3 regions of the Staphylococcus sp. GDH8C109P genome follow, and region 3 is predicted to be linked to each of the others. Evidence: predicted binding sites of a transcription regulator. Region 3 holds the regulator's gene; each other region holds the start of a gene.

Region 1 (5,096 bases), on a different contig from region 3:
ATACAAATACTACTTTCTTATTTATAATAAAGTTATATATATTAAATTGGAGGCATTACATAATGAAATACCTCGCAGTGTTATTTTGGTCTATTGTCTTATTACAAATGGTGAATTTCGTACTTAACAGTCTTTCAGGTGGGGGCGCACTTAATTTAATCACCCCTGTTATTGGTGCTATTGTATTTACAATCATTGTCGTATTATTTGACTTGATTATTAAACCTTCAAAGCATGAGACGAAAGAACAACATTAAATTTTTATCACATACAAATAAAAAGTTCAGAACGTAAGATATCTCGAACTAACAAAAAATGACAATTTCTTAGTTTTTAAATAGAAATTGTCATTTTTTACTACATCCTATCGCAAATAATCTATATGCCATGACTGTTTTGCATTGATACAATTTGTTAATTAACACTTTGAACATTCAAAATTAATATAATAATAGCCCGTAAAAGAACTACTTCAGTTCACTTACGGGCTTATTTTATGAGGTTTGATATCTCAAGTACTATTTATTTTCAGTTTATATTATTTCTGGTCTGATTTCTTCAAATGTTAAACCATCATCCGATAAATCTATTTTTATTAACGTACCTTCTGGTAAATTTTCTTTAATCATTTTGCGTGCAAGTGGTGTTTCAATTTGTCTTTGAACAAATCTTTTTAGCGGTCTTGCACCAAATTGAGGTTCATATGCCTCTTCACCTAACCATGCTTTAGCTTTATCAGAAACATCAATGGAAATACGTTGTTCCATCAATCTAATGTTTAATTGTGTTAAAATTTTATCAACAATTAAACTCATATCATTTACGGATAATGGTTTAAACAAGACGATGTCATCCATACGATTTATGATTTCTGGCTTGAAGTATTGATTTAAACTATTCATTACTGCTTTTTCTGTTGATTCAGTAATCACACCTGTATCTTTTACATTTTCTAATAATATTTGTGAACCAATATTACTAGTCATGATAATAATAGTATTTTTGAAATCTACTTCTCGTCCTTGTGAATCAGTTAAACGACCTTCTTCTAATATTTGTAACAACACGTTAAACACATCTGAATGTGCTTTTTCTATTTCATCTAACAAAATAACTGAATAAGGATTACGACGAACTGATTCTGTCAGTTGACCACCCTCTTCATGACCAACATAGCCAGGAGGAGCACCTATTAAGCGAGAGACAGAGTGTTTTTCCATATATTCACTCATATCAATACGAATCATATGTTTTTCTGAATCAAATAAAGTTGATGCTAATGATTTTGCTAATTCTGTTTTACCTACACCTGTTGGACCTAAGAATAAGAAGCTACCAATTGGTCTATTAGGATCTTTAATTCCAGCACGCGCTCTGACAACTGCATCAGCAACTAGATCTACAGCTTTATCTTGACCTACAACACGTTCATGAAGTATATCAGATAAGTTTAGGAGTTTCTCTCTTTCGGTTTCAACTAATTTTGATACTGGAATGCCTGTCCAAGAACTAACAATATCGCCAATTTCTTCATCAGTAACAATTTCACGAATGATGCGATCATTGTCTTCATTTTGTTCATTTTGGAAAGCGTCTTCTAATTCACGTAATTCTTTTTCTAGTTGCGGAATTTTACCGTGCTGTAATTCAGCTGCTTTTTCTAAATTGTAGTTATTTTCAGCATCTTCTAAAGCTTTTCGACTTTCATCTAATTCTGAACGTTTCTCTTGCAATTTAGCTATTTTTTCTTTTTCTTCTTCAACACGTGATTGAATAGAACTTTGTTTTTCCTTTTCGTTTGCTAGTTCTTCTTGTAGCTCTTGTAAACGTTGTTTACTGGCATTATCAGATTCATTTTTCAATGCTGACTCTTCAATTTCTAACTGCATAACACGACGATTCACTTGATCCAATTCTGTTGGATTTGAGCCCATTTCAGTACGTATCGTCGCACATGCTTGGTCTACTAAATCTATTGCCTTATCTGGTAAAAACCGATCAGTAATATAGCGGTCTGATAATTCAGCTGCTGCTACTAATGCTTTATCCTGTATACGAACACCGTGATATACTTCGTAACGTTCTTTTAAACCACGTAAAATAGAAATGGTATCTTCTACATTAGGTTCAGATACATTTACTTTTTGAAAACGACGTTCTAAAGCTGAATCTTTTTCAATATATTCTCTATATTCATTTAAAGTTGTCGCACCAATACAATGTAGTTCCCCACGAGCCAACATTGGTTTAAGCATATTACCTGCATCCATAGCACCTTCAGTTTTACCAGCACCTACGAGCATATGAATTTCATCAATAAACAAAATAATTCTTCCGTCTGATTCTTTGACTTCTTTAAGTACTGCTTTCAATCTTTCTTCGAATTCGCCACGATATTTTGCACCTGCTACAAGTGCACTTAAATCAAGTTCAAAAATTGTTTTATCTAACAATGATTCTGGTACGTCTTTACGTACGATACGTTGCGCTAATCCTTCTACAATTGCTGTTTTACCTACACCAGGCTCACCTATCAAGACCGGGTTGTTTTTTGTTTTTCTACTTAATATACGGATTGAATTACGAATTTCTTCGTCACGTCCAATGACAGGGTCCATGTTACCTTGACGCACTTCTTCGACTAAATCACGTCCGTATTTTTCTAAAGCTTCATAATTTGCTTCTGGATTTTGTGATGTCACGCGATTGCCTCCTCTAACTTTTTTTATAATTTCCTCTATTACTTCTTTTTTATTTGCCACAAATTGTTTGGTCGTATCATCTATATCCATTGCAGCTAATACGATATGTTCCATGGATATATATTCATCTTCATATTTTTTCATATAAGTTTCAGCTTTATTTAATAAATTGTTAGCATTTTGACTTATATATTGACCATATTGAACATTGTCTCCTTGGACCGATGGATATTTTTTAAGTTTTTCTTTATATGATTGATCTAATTTTTCTGTATCAATATGCGCTCTATCGAAAATACTTTTAAATAAACTTTCATTTTCTGTTAATGCCGCTGATAATACAGCTTCAATTTCAATATTTTGATTTTCATTTGTTTTAGCTAATTCAATTGCATTCTGTAATACACTTTGAACTGCATAGGTCATTTGATTTATATCCAAATTGATTCACCTCACCATTTAATGATTGATCAATAAAGTAAGTTTGACTTTGACTTTCTTTGACCTTATCTATATTATATTACGCTTCTTGACAAGAATCAACAATAAAGGGTTCGTTTTTTAATTATTTTTAACAGTTTTAAAAGCTTAGCAGCATATCATAACTTTTCCCAACACTCATTTGTTAAAACATCCATATAGATTACATTATAAACGCTAAATTGATAGTAATCTTTATACTTCCAACAATAGCACTTATCTCATTACGATAAAGTTATGTTAGCATTAATGTAAATATACAACACTGGAGGTTAAATATATGAATAACGTAATCAAAAGACCAACGCCGCCGTTTAATAAACAGACAGCTTTAGAAAAAGTAAAATTGGCGCAAGATGCCTGGAATACCAGAGATCCTGAAAAAGTATGTCTTGCATATACACAAGATTCACAATGGAGAAATCGTAGTGAGTTTTTTGAAGGTCGAGAAGCAATCAAATCTTTTTTATATAGAAAATGGCGCAAAGAACTTCATTACAAATTGATGAAGGAATTATGGTGTTACACCGACAACCGTATTTCAGTTAGATTTGAATATGAATGGTATGATATCTCTACAAATCAATGGATGCGTACACATGGTAATGAGCATTGGGAATTTAATAACAACGGCCTTATGACGAAAAGAGATATGAGTGCAAATGATTACCCAATCAATGAGCGTGATAGAAAATATTAAGTCTACTTTACCTAACGATTGCAACTCATAAATTATAAATACTTGTCATTTAATATATTCTCAACTTAATACGAGTACAGACTTAGTAAAAGGTTATTAATATCGTTTCAAAACGTATAAAGACGATTGTGAATTTCGAATGCATTTTCATTTAAAACACAAATAAATTCAAACGAAAGTTTTTCAAAAAATATATCTATAAAAAAGCAAACGCCAATTTCAATTGAAATTGGCGTTTATGTGTAATCAAACTATATTAATAACGTGTTTCTCTGATCTTTTGATTTATTTTGAATCGCTTGCTATATGTTTTAAAATCTCATCTGTTAAAGCCTCTACACCTTTTGTTTCTAAATGAATACCGTCTGGCGCAAAATATTCCGTATGATCTTCAGAGCGTTTGTACCAATCAATAAGCGTTACATTTTTATGTGCTTTAGCGGCATCTGTCATCAATTTATTCACGTGACTTTCATAACTTCTCGGAACGCGTGTATTCACTAAATAAATTTGTGCATTTCCGAATTTATTGATTAATGTATCTAATTGTTCTTTACTAAAGTCACCATTTGTACCTAGTTCTAGCACAATTTTATCAGTGCTTTTATTAAATGATTGATAATGTTTTTCTACAAGTGGTGCAACATCATATAGATTGCGTCCAACTTCACCATCAATTTTTGCGTTTGGTACCCTTTTTTTAAAATTTTCACCTATATCAACCATCACTGAGTCACCAATGAGCAATGGTTTAATATTTGTATATACTTCTGATGTTGTTGTTTTTTTAGCATTTGATTTATCAAAAAAGTTTACTTCATCAATTGGTATCGGCCGCACTAATTGTTTATCAAATTCATCTGTTTTAAACGTTGTTTTTTTATTCGTAATCATATCTTTTCCTAATTTATCAAAACTACCTGCTAAAACAAATAAGCTTGGAATCATAAATATTAATAAAACAACTGTTCTGACTAACGGTAATTTTTTATTTAATTTTATAGAAAATGCTTTGAAACCTTTTTTTCTAAAAGGTGTTTCAATATAGCGGTACGAGAGTTCAGCTAAAATGATTGTCAATATGATATCTAAAAAGTACACATAATTCGGTAATTGCCCAGCAACATAATATGAATGTACAAAACTAATCACTGGAAAATGCCATAAATACAAACTATAAGATCTCTTACCAATCATAACAAAAATAGGATTAC
Region 2 (5,096 bases), on a different contig from region 3:
TTATTTTAAATTATGCAATTTAATAAGAAAAGACAAGCACAAAGCCTGTCTTTTCTTACTTGTGTGTTTTAATAATAATAATAAAGGAATGTGAATTGTATGTCTATTTAAAAATTATCATTTCCTCATAGTTTGGTCAAGCAAAATAAAAACATTCACCTGTTGGTGAGCGTTAGTAACTAAATTTATCATTACATGTTCGTTGATTGTCATTTTACTTAGGGATTCTATTAACAAAAATAATTTTCGAGTTAGACAAAATTGACGCATTAAATATCCCCTAATATATGTATTTTAATTAGTTGATGCAACGCAGACCAAATGTTAAAACTATACATTAAGGTTATTTGATAACTTTGAGCAAATTTTAAGCGTGATGTTATACATTTGGATTTGAATATATTAGAGAACTCTAAATTGAAGAGTCTGTAAAAAATTTACTCATATCTGAGTGATTTAGATTATCCAACTGGTAATAACTATAGCAATACTTGTAAAATAGAGAGGGCGTAAAATGCTAACCCATAAGGAGTGAATGAATCATTAGGGCAGGCCAAAATCCAATTTGCCCCCCCAGATTTGTAGACTCGGTGATTTTTTTACCTGTTCTTTATTACACTATTAATTAAAATTGAGTAACAGCTCAAAAAAGTGCATGTACTAATGAAAACTCTAGTTTTAATATTGTTTATGTTTCTATATATATGAATATATGTTTAGCAATATAAAAATGGTAATAAATGTAATAATAAGTTTGTAAATCCCATACTTCTCTATCTTATAAAAGGTAGGGATGTATTTTGCGTTCTGAGAGAAGATTTGTGTTGTATTAAGAAGTTATAAGATGGATAATTATATATACAATACTTATATAGGATGAATTGTAAATGAATGAGATTTGTTTTTTATAATAGAATTAAATGACGGTACATTTTTCGTGAGTATGTAGAAAACGTTTGGAAAATTGATGAAAGTTTAGCTTTAAAACGGTTTGATAAAAGTAATAAAAAAGCGTTACAGAGTTAGGGCGTTACAGGAATTAAATCAAAACGAAATATCAGCTATAAAGGAAGATATGACAAAGAGCGAAGCACTTAAATTCGTAAGAGACACTGCTGTTAAAAGAAGAACTTTAAATAAAAATCAAAAGTTAAATGTTGTTCTTAATACCAAAGATTTAATAGAAGAATTGCAAGAGAAATCAAAAGAAAATAGATTAGCAAATTTGAAACAAAACAAACCGAAAAGCCCAGTTGAACCTATCGGTAAAAAAGTCAAGACACCAGTAAAAGAAAACGCTGAATTGGCTAAATTAGCAGGCGTTTCTGAAACAACATTAAAAAGAGCTAAGAAAGTAAAAAAATCAGTAACATTGGTCGTACAAAAATGTTTAACCAAAAGTATGTACTCAAAAATGAGTGTGTAAAAAGTACACACACAAAAAGTTTATGTGCTATTACTCAAAAATGAGTATGAGGTTTGGTTTCTCAAAAAAAGAGCAAGCAATGTACACGGTCAAAAATGACCACGTACTGTTATCCAAAAAAAAGACGACAGCAAACGGACAAAAAAGTCTGATTGTATATAAGTGAAAATGAAGAACGTAAAGAGTTCACTTATTCTGAACGAATGGATTATGCACAACAGCTAGAAAGAATAGAAGCCAAAAAATCTAAAGATAGAATGGCGGTAAAAAAACAAGGTGTGGACCTCGGTCCACAGGTAAAAAAAGGAAAGACTAGAGATATAGTCGGAGAAGCTACTGGTTTTGGAAATAGATATTAGACTTAAAATGAAAATGGGGACTAAATGGGGACGCGAAATTCAAAACGTATCAAAACGAATGACACTATAAAATATAAAAAATGCCGACACCACAAGCTTTTTGACAACTAGCGATATCGAGTGAAAATGAGAAAATGACTTACTAATCCCCTCGAAGGGAATCGAACCCCTATTCTAAGAACCGGAATCTTATGTGTTATCCATTACACTACGAGGGGTAAATAACAATAATATTAGTGTACAAATCTTATAAGTGTTGGTCAACAATAATTTATACAGTTTAAGGAAATTCTAAGCGTTATTTTTTGACCATATTTGACTTTTAGGTTAAAATAAATTTATCAGTTAGAAATAAGGAGGCAATATTAATGAATTTAATACCTACAGTAATTGAAACTACAAACCGTGGGGAACGTGCTTATGATATTTACTCACGTTTATTAAAAGACCGTATTATTATGTTAGGTTCACAAATTGACGATAATGTAGCAAACTCTATCGTATCACAATTATTATTTTTACAGGCACAAGATGCTGAAAAAGATATCTATCTTTACATTAACTCACCGGGTGGTAGTGTAACTGCTGGATTTGCTATTTACGATACAATCCAACACATTAAACCAGATGTACAGACAATTTGTATCGGTATGGCAGCATCAATGGGGTCATTCTTACTTTCAGCAGGTGCAAAAGGTAAACGTTTTGCATTACCTAATGCTGAAGTAATGATTCACCAACCATTAGGCGGTGCACAAGGTCAAGCAACTGAAATTGAAATTGCCGCTAACCATATTCTAAAAACACGTGCTAAATTAAACAAAATTTTAGCTGAACGTACTGGTCAATCAATTGAAAAAATTGAAAAAGATACTGACCGTGATAATTTCTTATCAGCAGAAGAAGCTAAAGAATACGGATTAATCGATGAAGTTATGGTGCCAGAATCATAATATTTTGCATAAGTAAATTAGGATAAACAGATTATAAAACAAGTCACGACAATGTATGACTATTTCCAAATGTATGATGCATAAGGAAATAGTTGGCATGCGTGACTTGTTTTTTATATATATTGAAACTATAAATTGTGTTTATTTAATAGATTTTGCTTTTTTATAAATTAATAAAATTGAAATAGCTAAGGTTAACAAACCAATGATTAATAAAGTTATTGAAATAAAGATCATTATTGCAGGTTTTTCAAATGCTGAAATACCACTGGTGATGAGGAGCAAGCCTGCAATGAATAATAAGGTATGGCTAAAACTATCTCGTTTCATTTTTAATGGTACCTTTCTTAATGAACTAAATTTTCTAGTGCAAGTTTTAGGTTAGGATATTTAAATTCAAAATCTAGTGCTTGTAATTTATTAGGTAAAACTTTTTGAGTATCAAGTACTACTGTAGACATTTCTCCTAAGACAAGTCTGAGCGCAAATGATGGCACCCACGTATAATGTGGACGATGTACCTCTCTTGCAATGGTATAACCAAACATATTTTGATGTTCTGCGATAGGTGATGTGAAATTAAATACGCCGTGCGCTTTATCATTATTGATGGTATAGAGTATCGCTCTTGTTAGATCTTCAATATGAATCCAAGAATACCATTGTCTACCACTACCAATTTTACCGCCGACATTTAATTCATAAGGTAATTTCATTAATGGTAATGCACCACCTTTATTTGATAATACCATTCCAAATCTACCAATAATAACACGTGTTCCAAAGGATTCAAATTGACGTGCTAATCGTTCCCACTGATATATTACTTCAGATAAAAAGTCGAATGGTAATGTTTGATACAACTCAGTATATGTACGTGTTAAATCAGGTTTATAATAACCTACAGCGCTAGCGTTAAAGAATACAGATGGTTTTTGCTTTCTGTTTTTGAAAAGGTCGTATAATGCCTGAGTTGATTGTAATCGACTTAGCATAATGTTTTGTTTATGTGAGGAAGTCCATCTGTTATTTAAGCTAGCACCGGCCAAATTGATGACAATATCAATATCTGGAATTTGGTTTTCCCAATTTGGTTCTGACCAATTTACATATGTGATTTTAGGATGTGATGTAGCGTGTTTTTGTCTTGTTAATATCGTGATTTTTGAATCACTTTGTTGTATTGCCTCGATTAGCTGCGTACCTACTAGACCAGTACCGCCCGTAATTAGATAGTGTTTCATAGTATCACCTCATAGAATTGTAGTATTGAATCGTGCAGGCTTTAAAAGTAAAAATCTCATGCTTAGTATGACAAAATTTATTCGAATTTTGTTCAAAAATATGTCATTTACTAGACCTAAGATGTATTTAAAATAAAATCAGATGTCGTTATAATAAAGGTACCTTCGATATTAATTAATCATCTCTTAATTATTTCGAGTATACCCCATAATATACTAGCGAAGGTAAAATTTTGACTCCCTTTAGTAGAGGTCTATACGATTATCGTGTAGGCCTAATTTTTATACCTTTTAATTATATATTTTTGAATAATAAGAAATAATTTTGATGTCGTTTTAAAAAGGCAATTGAAGTACTACATATTATAAAATAAATAAGGCAATAATGCCAAAAGCGAGTAAAAGTAAAAAAAGAACGAGTATAAAAAGTTTATGGCGTGTTTTGATTGGAACGTTTAATTCATCATTGTCATTTTCGGTCATCATATGTCGTAAACCTTTAAGTTTTTGTTGTGATTGATCTGTTTCGTTAAATAAGTCGTACTTTTTCAAAATCTAGTCACATCCTGTTATGATATTACTGACAATAGTAGAAAAATTTAAGTGAAAGTGTTGAAACAATCATTGAAATTAGATTACTATGAAGTTAAAAATAAAAATGTTGTATATGATTATTTTACTATAGTTTGGAAGACAAAGTAACAACTACATTAAAATGTGGTTAATATGGTTGTTTAATCAAAGAAATAGTGTAAAATATAGTTCTAACATGAAGTTAAATGCCATTTGAAAATGATGATTTGATATAAATTGAAGTGAGGGGAGCATATGCCTAAGCATAATCAAAATAATAATTTTGATGATAAAGATAATAAAAAAATGAGTGGTTTTGCAAAACTTATCAGTGGATTAATTGTGCTACTACTTATAGGTGGATTAGTTTTTGCAATTTTTGCATTCGTAGATCATTCAAATAAGGCCAATGAACGTTTGGCAGACCAAAAACAAGAAGAAAAAGACAAAAAGAAAGAAAAAACAAAGGAACAAAAAGACAAGAAAAAAGAAAAGTCAACTGAAGAAACACAACAAACACAACAGACACAGCAAACTCAAC
Region 3 (5,096 bases):
GTTTTTACGGTATTCATCTAATGTAGTCGCACCGATACATTGTAGTTCACCACGTGCCAATGCTGGTTTTAAGATATTTGATGCATCGATAGCACCTTCTGCACCACCCGCACCAACTAATGTGTGTAGCTCATCAATGAAAAGAATGACGTTACCTGCTTGGTGAATTTCTTCCATAACTTTTTTCAGACGTTCTTCAAATTCACCACGATATTTCGTACCAGCAACGACTGTTCCCATATCTAATGACATCACACGTTTACCTTTAAGTGTTTCAGGTACTTCATTATTAACAATTGCAAGTGCTAAACCTTCAGCAATTGCTGTTTTACCTACACCCGGTTCCCCAATTAATACTGGGTTGTTCTTAGTACGTCTGCTTAATACCTCGATTACACGCGTAATTTCTTTATCTCTACCAATGACAGGATCTAGTGTGCCGTCATTAGCAATTACTGTTAAATCACGTGCAAGACTATCTAATGTTGGCGTATTATTAGATTTATTTGCCTGCGCATTTTTATTACTCATTTCAGGACTTCCTAAAGCTTTCACTACTTGAGCGCGTGCTTTAGTAATGTTTAAGTCTAAATTAGCAAAAACACGTGCAGCCACACCTTCATTTTCTCTAATTAAGCCAAGTAATATATGCTCTGTGCCGACGAAGTTATGGTGTAGTTTTCTTGCTTCATCCATTGATAACTCAATAACTTTTTTAGCACGAGGTGTGTAATGTAACGCACCCATTTGTTCTTGACCGTGGCCAATTAATTTTTCAACTTCTGTTACTACTTTTTCTTCAGTAATATCAAAAGATTCCAACACTTTTGCTGCAATACCTTCTGGTTCCTTCATTAAACCTAAAAGTAAGTGTTCTGTTCCTATATTTGAATGATTTAAGCGAATTGCTTCTTCTTGAGCGTGTGCCAATACACGTTGTGCACGTTCTGTCAGTCTACCAAATAACATAGCATGACCTCCTAATTTATATGTTCTCTTAATATATCTGCTCTTTTTTCGTTAACTGTTCTATCATCTTCATCATCTAATAAGAATGGCGATTGAATTGCAACCATCAACTCATTAAATTTGAAGTCTTCTAAATCAATATAGTCTAAGTCTATCCCTAATTTTACTTCACTTAATCTAAATGATGCTTCTTCCATAGATATTAGTCTACTATATTTTAAGATACCTAACGAACGATATACTCTATCTAAAGTTTCAATTTTATTATGCTTGCTTAGTCGTTCGCGAATTTGCATCTCTTCATTAATAATTTGTTGTACTACTTCAGTTAAACTTTCAATAATTTCTTCTTCTGTTTTTCCAAGCGTCAGTTGATTGGAAATTTGATAAATGTGACCATATACTTGAGAACCTTCACCATAGATACCTCTTATCGTGAATCCAAAACGATTTATCGTTTGAGCGATTCTATTCATCCGCTTCATAATCGTAAGTCCAGGTAAATGTAACATTACGCTTGCTCTCATACCAGTACCAATATTTGTCGGACATGTAGTTAAATAACCAAGTGTTTCATCAAAACTCACATCTAATTCACTGTCTAGTGTGTCATCCAATGCTGAGGCTCTTTCGTATAGTGTTTGTAATGATAAATCATTACCCATGGCTTGAATTCGTATATGATCCTCTTCATTAACCATAACGCTTAAAGATTCATCTTCATTTAAAAGTACTGCAGCAGCAGGTCTCTTTATTAACTCAGGACTAATAAGATGTTTCGCTACAAGTTTATATTTGCTCTGCTGATCCATCGTGTCTAATCTCTGTATAAACATGTTAGGAAGCGCATCTTGAACTTCGTTTATCACTCTATTACCATCTTGTTCTGACGCAAACATCAAAGGGTGTACATGATTTTCTAAATTTCTGGCTAAACGCAATCTCGAAGACATTACGATTGGACTTTCTGCTTCGTCTCTCATCCACTCACTAATGTGCGTGCTGATATCATTTTTACTCATCATGTTTCACCTCGCTGTCTTCTTTTAATGCTTTAATTTCATCTCTAACAACAGCAGCTTCTTCAAAATTTTGTTCTTCAATCAACTGATTTAAATAAGATGTTTTCTCTTCTATTTGTTTTTTTAAAGCTAACTTTCTATGTGAAGAGCGCGGTGTTTTTCCAGTGTGTTCGATTTGACCACCTTGTACACGTCGTACAATATCGACAATGTCATCTTTAAAAGTTGCGTAGCAGTCTGCACAGCCAAATTTACCAACATGCGCAATATCTTTTAAAGTCATTTGACAAGTAGGACATCTCTTCTCTTCTTTAAATGCAATTTCATCGAAATCAATACCGTGTTTCGCTGCTAAATGTTGTAATATTTGTTTTACAACAAACGCCCCTTCAATGTCATCTTGTGACTGCATTTGTTGGTTTTGGGTCCACGGGTTACCGCCTTGTGCGCATGTAGCACAAACCCATTTTTCATGTACACCGTCTTGTCCTTTAACTGCTAACTTTACTTCTGCTTCATTTAAATGACAATTTTCGCACAGCACGACTAAACACCTCTCTTAATTTCTTTAATAATAATTTATTACATGTAATATTCGTTTCACTATATTAGCACGTATAATATCTCTTGATAATACATCCATTTTCAAAGTTTCTCTATCAATTACAGCGTAAATCATTTTTGCTTCGCGCTCACTAATATAAGCTTTATCTAACAAACCATCTATGATGTAATATGCTTGCTGTTGTGAAATAGATGGCCCGATGAGTTGAAGTAAATGATTAATGTAACCTGTTTCATCTTTGTTTTCAATTTTAGTGATTCGAATATAACCACCGCCACCTCTTTTACTTTCTATTTCATAACCATGTTCATTTGTAAAACGTGTTTTGATTACATAGTTTAGTTGAGAAGGCACACAGTCAAATCGCTGTGCAATATTGGCACGTTGAATTTCAACAACGTCTTCATTGGTGTCTTCAAATAATTTTTTAATGTACTGTTCTATGATGTCGGACATGTTATGCATGATTATCACCTCTTTTGACCTTCTTTGACTATATTATATGACCAACTTTGACCTTTTTCAACCAATATGTTTTAAAATTTTTCGTTTTTAGATGTAAGTAAGCACTTGTTTATTGTATTATAGGAATTAAGAAAAAATTTAAAGGGATGAATTATTATGCATATTATTATCGGTTTAATTGGTATTGCTGTGTTTATTGGGTTAGCTTTCCTCTTTAGTTCTGACAGAAAAAATATTCGCTGGCAATACATTGGGTTATTACTCGTAATACAACTTGTATTTGCGTTTATATTATTAAAAACAAAATTTGGTATTACGGTCATTGGTGGCATTTCAGATGGCTTTAATTATTTATTAGCTAAAGCTGCTGAAGGTGTCAATTTTGTATTTGGTGGATTTGAATTTGTAGATCCTGAAAATCCCCCATTCTTCTTTAATGTATTATTACCAATTGTTTTTATTTCAGCATTAATTGGTATCTTACAGTACACAAAAATATTGCCGTTCATTATTAATTATTTAGGTTTAGCTATTTCTAAAGTAAACGGTATGGGGCGCTTAGAATCATATAATGCGGTGGCAGCGGCAATTTTGGGACAATCAGAAGTTTTCATTTCGCTCAAAAAAGAATTAGCACTTATCCCTAAACAACGTCTTTATACATTAACTGCTTCCGCGATGTCTACAGTATCAGCTTCTATTATAGGTGCTTATTTCACATTAATTGAACCCAGATATGTAGTTACAGCTGTAGTATTAAACTTATTTGGTGGGTTTATCATTGCTTCTATTATCAATCCATATAAAGTAGATGCAAAAGAAGATAAATTAATTGTTGAAGAAAGTGAAACAGAAAAACAATCCTTCTTCGAAATGTTAGGGGAATATATTTTAGATGGGTTTAAAGTTGCTGTAATTGTAGGTGCGATGCTTATCGGTTATATAGCAATTATCGCTTTGTTAAACGGTGTTGTGAGTGCAATTTTCACTGGAATTTCTGGTGGAAGTATTACATGGGATTTCCAAACTTTGATTGGATTTATTTTTGCACCATTAGCATTTTTAATTGGAGTACCTTGGGACGATGCTGTTCAAGCTGGTTCGATTATGGCAACAAAATTACTATCTAATGAATTTGTGGCCATGCAAAGTTTAAATGAAGTTAAAAATATCAGTGACCACGCTAAAGGTGTAATCTCTGTATTTGTGGTTTCTTTTGCTAACTTTAGTTCTATTGGTATTATATCCGGTGCAATCAAATCACTTAACAATGAAAAAGGTGATATGGTAGCTCGCTTTGGTTTGAAACTTTTATTTGGTGCAACACTTGTATCATTTATCTCAGCAGCAATCGCAGGTTTCTTTATCTAATTAAATTGAAAATAAGAAAAAACAGGTCAATCCATTTTGGAGTTGACCTGTTTTTCTTGCGTTGTACTAAACTTGCTCAATTCTCGTAGGTGCTACAATATGTTCAATGAAATATTGCGTTACGCGATAATCTTCTGTTAATTCCGGATGGAAAGATACACCTAAATAACGGCCTTCTTGAACTGCTACAATTTTCTCACTAACTGTGCTCAATATCGTAGCATTGCCATGTACTTCTACAATATGTGGTGCTCTGATAAACACACCTTCTATATCATCTGCTATACCAGAAATATTTAAATGACTTTCAAAACTATCCACTTGTCTTCCAAACGAATTTCGTTGAACTGTAATATCTAATTTATTAAGATATCCTTCTTCTTCAACAATATCCTTTGCCATAACTATAAGTCCTGCGCAAGTTCCGAACATAGGTAATTCAGATTGTTGTAATGCTTCTTTAAACCCATATAAATGCATTAAACGGCGTAACGTTGTCGATTCACCACCTGGAAGTATAAGTCCATCAATTTCGTCTAATTGTTCCACATGTTTAATGGCAATACCTTCGTGGCCACTTAATTCAATATGCTTCAAATGTTCTCTCACGGCACCCTGTAAAGCTAAAACACCTATTTTCATATTACCAACCACGCTCTTGCATACGTTCTTCTAGTGATAAATCATTAATGTCTAAACCTTTC

The links. The regulator CtsR, encoded in region 3, represses protease genes until heat stress. The targets are predictions, from matches to a motif close to ATGGTCAATAAAGGTCAAACA.
Region 1: a site for CtsR is predicted at 3,190-3,210, ahead of clpB (ATP-dependent chaperone ClpB). Genes of this name have one in related genera too.
Region 2: a site for CtsR is predicted at 2,088-2,108, ahead of clpP (ATP-dependent Clp endopeptidase proteolytic subunit ClpP). Genes of this name have one in related genera too.

What each region holds. Positions count from the first base shown of each region.
Region 1 is NZ_JAESMX010000019.1:289,795-294,890, forward strand. Features, by position in the region: gene KA867_RS10970 (YjzD family protein) at 63-257, shown strand; gene clpB (ATP-dependent chaperone ClpB) at 534-3,143, opposite strand; gene KA867_RS10980 (nuclear transport factor 2 family protein) at 3,463-3,882, shown strand; partial or broken gene KA867_RS10985 (acyltransferase family protein) at 4,168-5,096, opposite strand, start outside.
Region 2 is NZ_JAESMX010000001.1:204,193-209,288, forward strand. Features, by position in the region: gene KA867_RS00990 (hypothetical protein) at 1,076-1,426, shown strand; gene KA867_RS00995 (hypothetical protein) at 1,579-1,785, shown strand; tRNA gene KA867_RS01000 (tRNA-Arg) at 1,932-2,003, opposite strand; gene clpP (ATP-dependent Clp endopeptidase proteolytic subunit ClpP) at 2,154-2,738, shown strand; gene KA867_RS01010 (hypothetical protein) at 2,880-3,068, opposite strand; gene KA867_RS01015 (TIGR01777 family oxidoreductase) at 3,086-3,982, opposite strand; gene KA867_RS01020 (hypothetical protein) at 4,346-4,534, opposite strand; gene KA867_RS01025 (DUF4887 domain-containing protein) at 4,811-5,096, shown strand, end outside.
Region 3 is NZ_JAESMX010000027.1:2,467-7,562, reverse strand. Features, by position in the region: gene KA867_RS12620 (ATP-dependent Clp protease ATP-binding subunit) at 1-969, opposite strand, end outside; gene KA867_RS12615 (protein arginine kinase) at 981-1,991, opposite strand; gene KA867_RS12610 (UvrB/UvrC motif-containing protein) at 1,984-2,535, opposite strand; gene KA867_RS12605 (CtsR family transcriptional regulator) at 2,560-3,021, opposite strand; gene KA867_RS12600 (NupC/NupG family nucleoside CNT transporter) at 3,178-4,392, shown strand; gene pdxT (pyridoxal 5'-phosphate synthase glutaminase subunit PdxT) at 4,459-5,034, opposite strand; gene pdxS (pyridoxal 5'-phosphate synthase lyase subunit PdxS) at 5,036-5,096, opposite strand, start outside.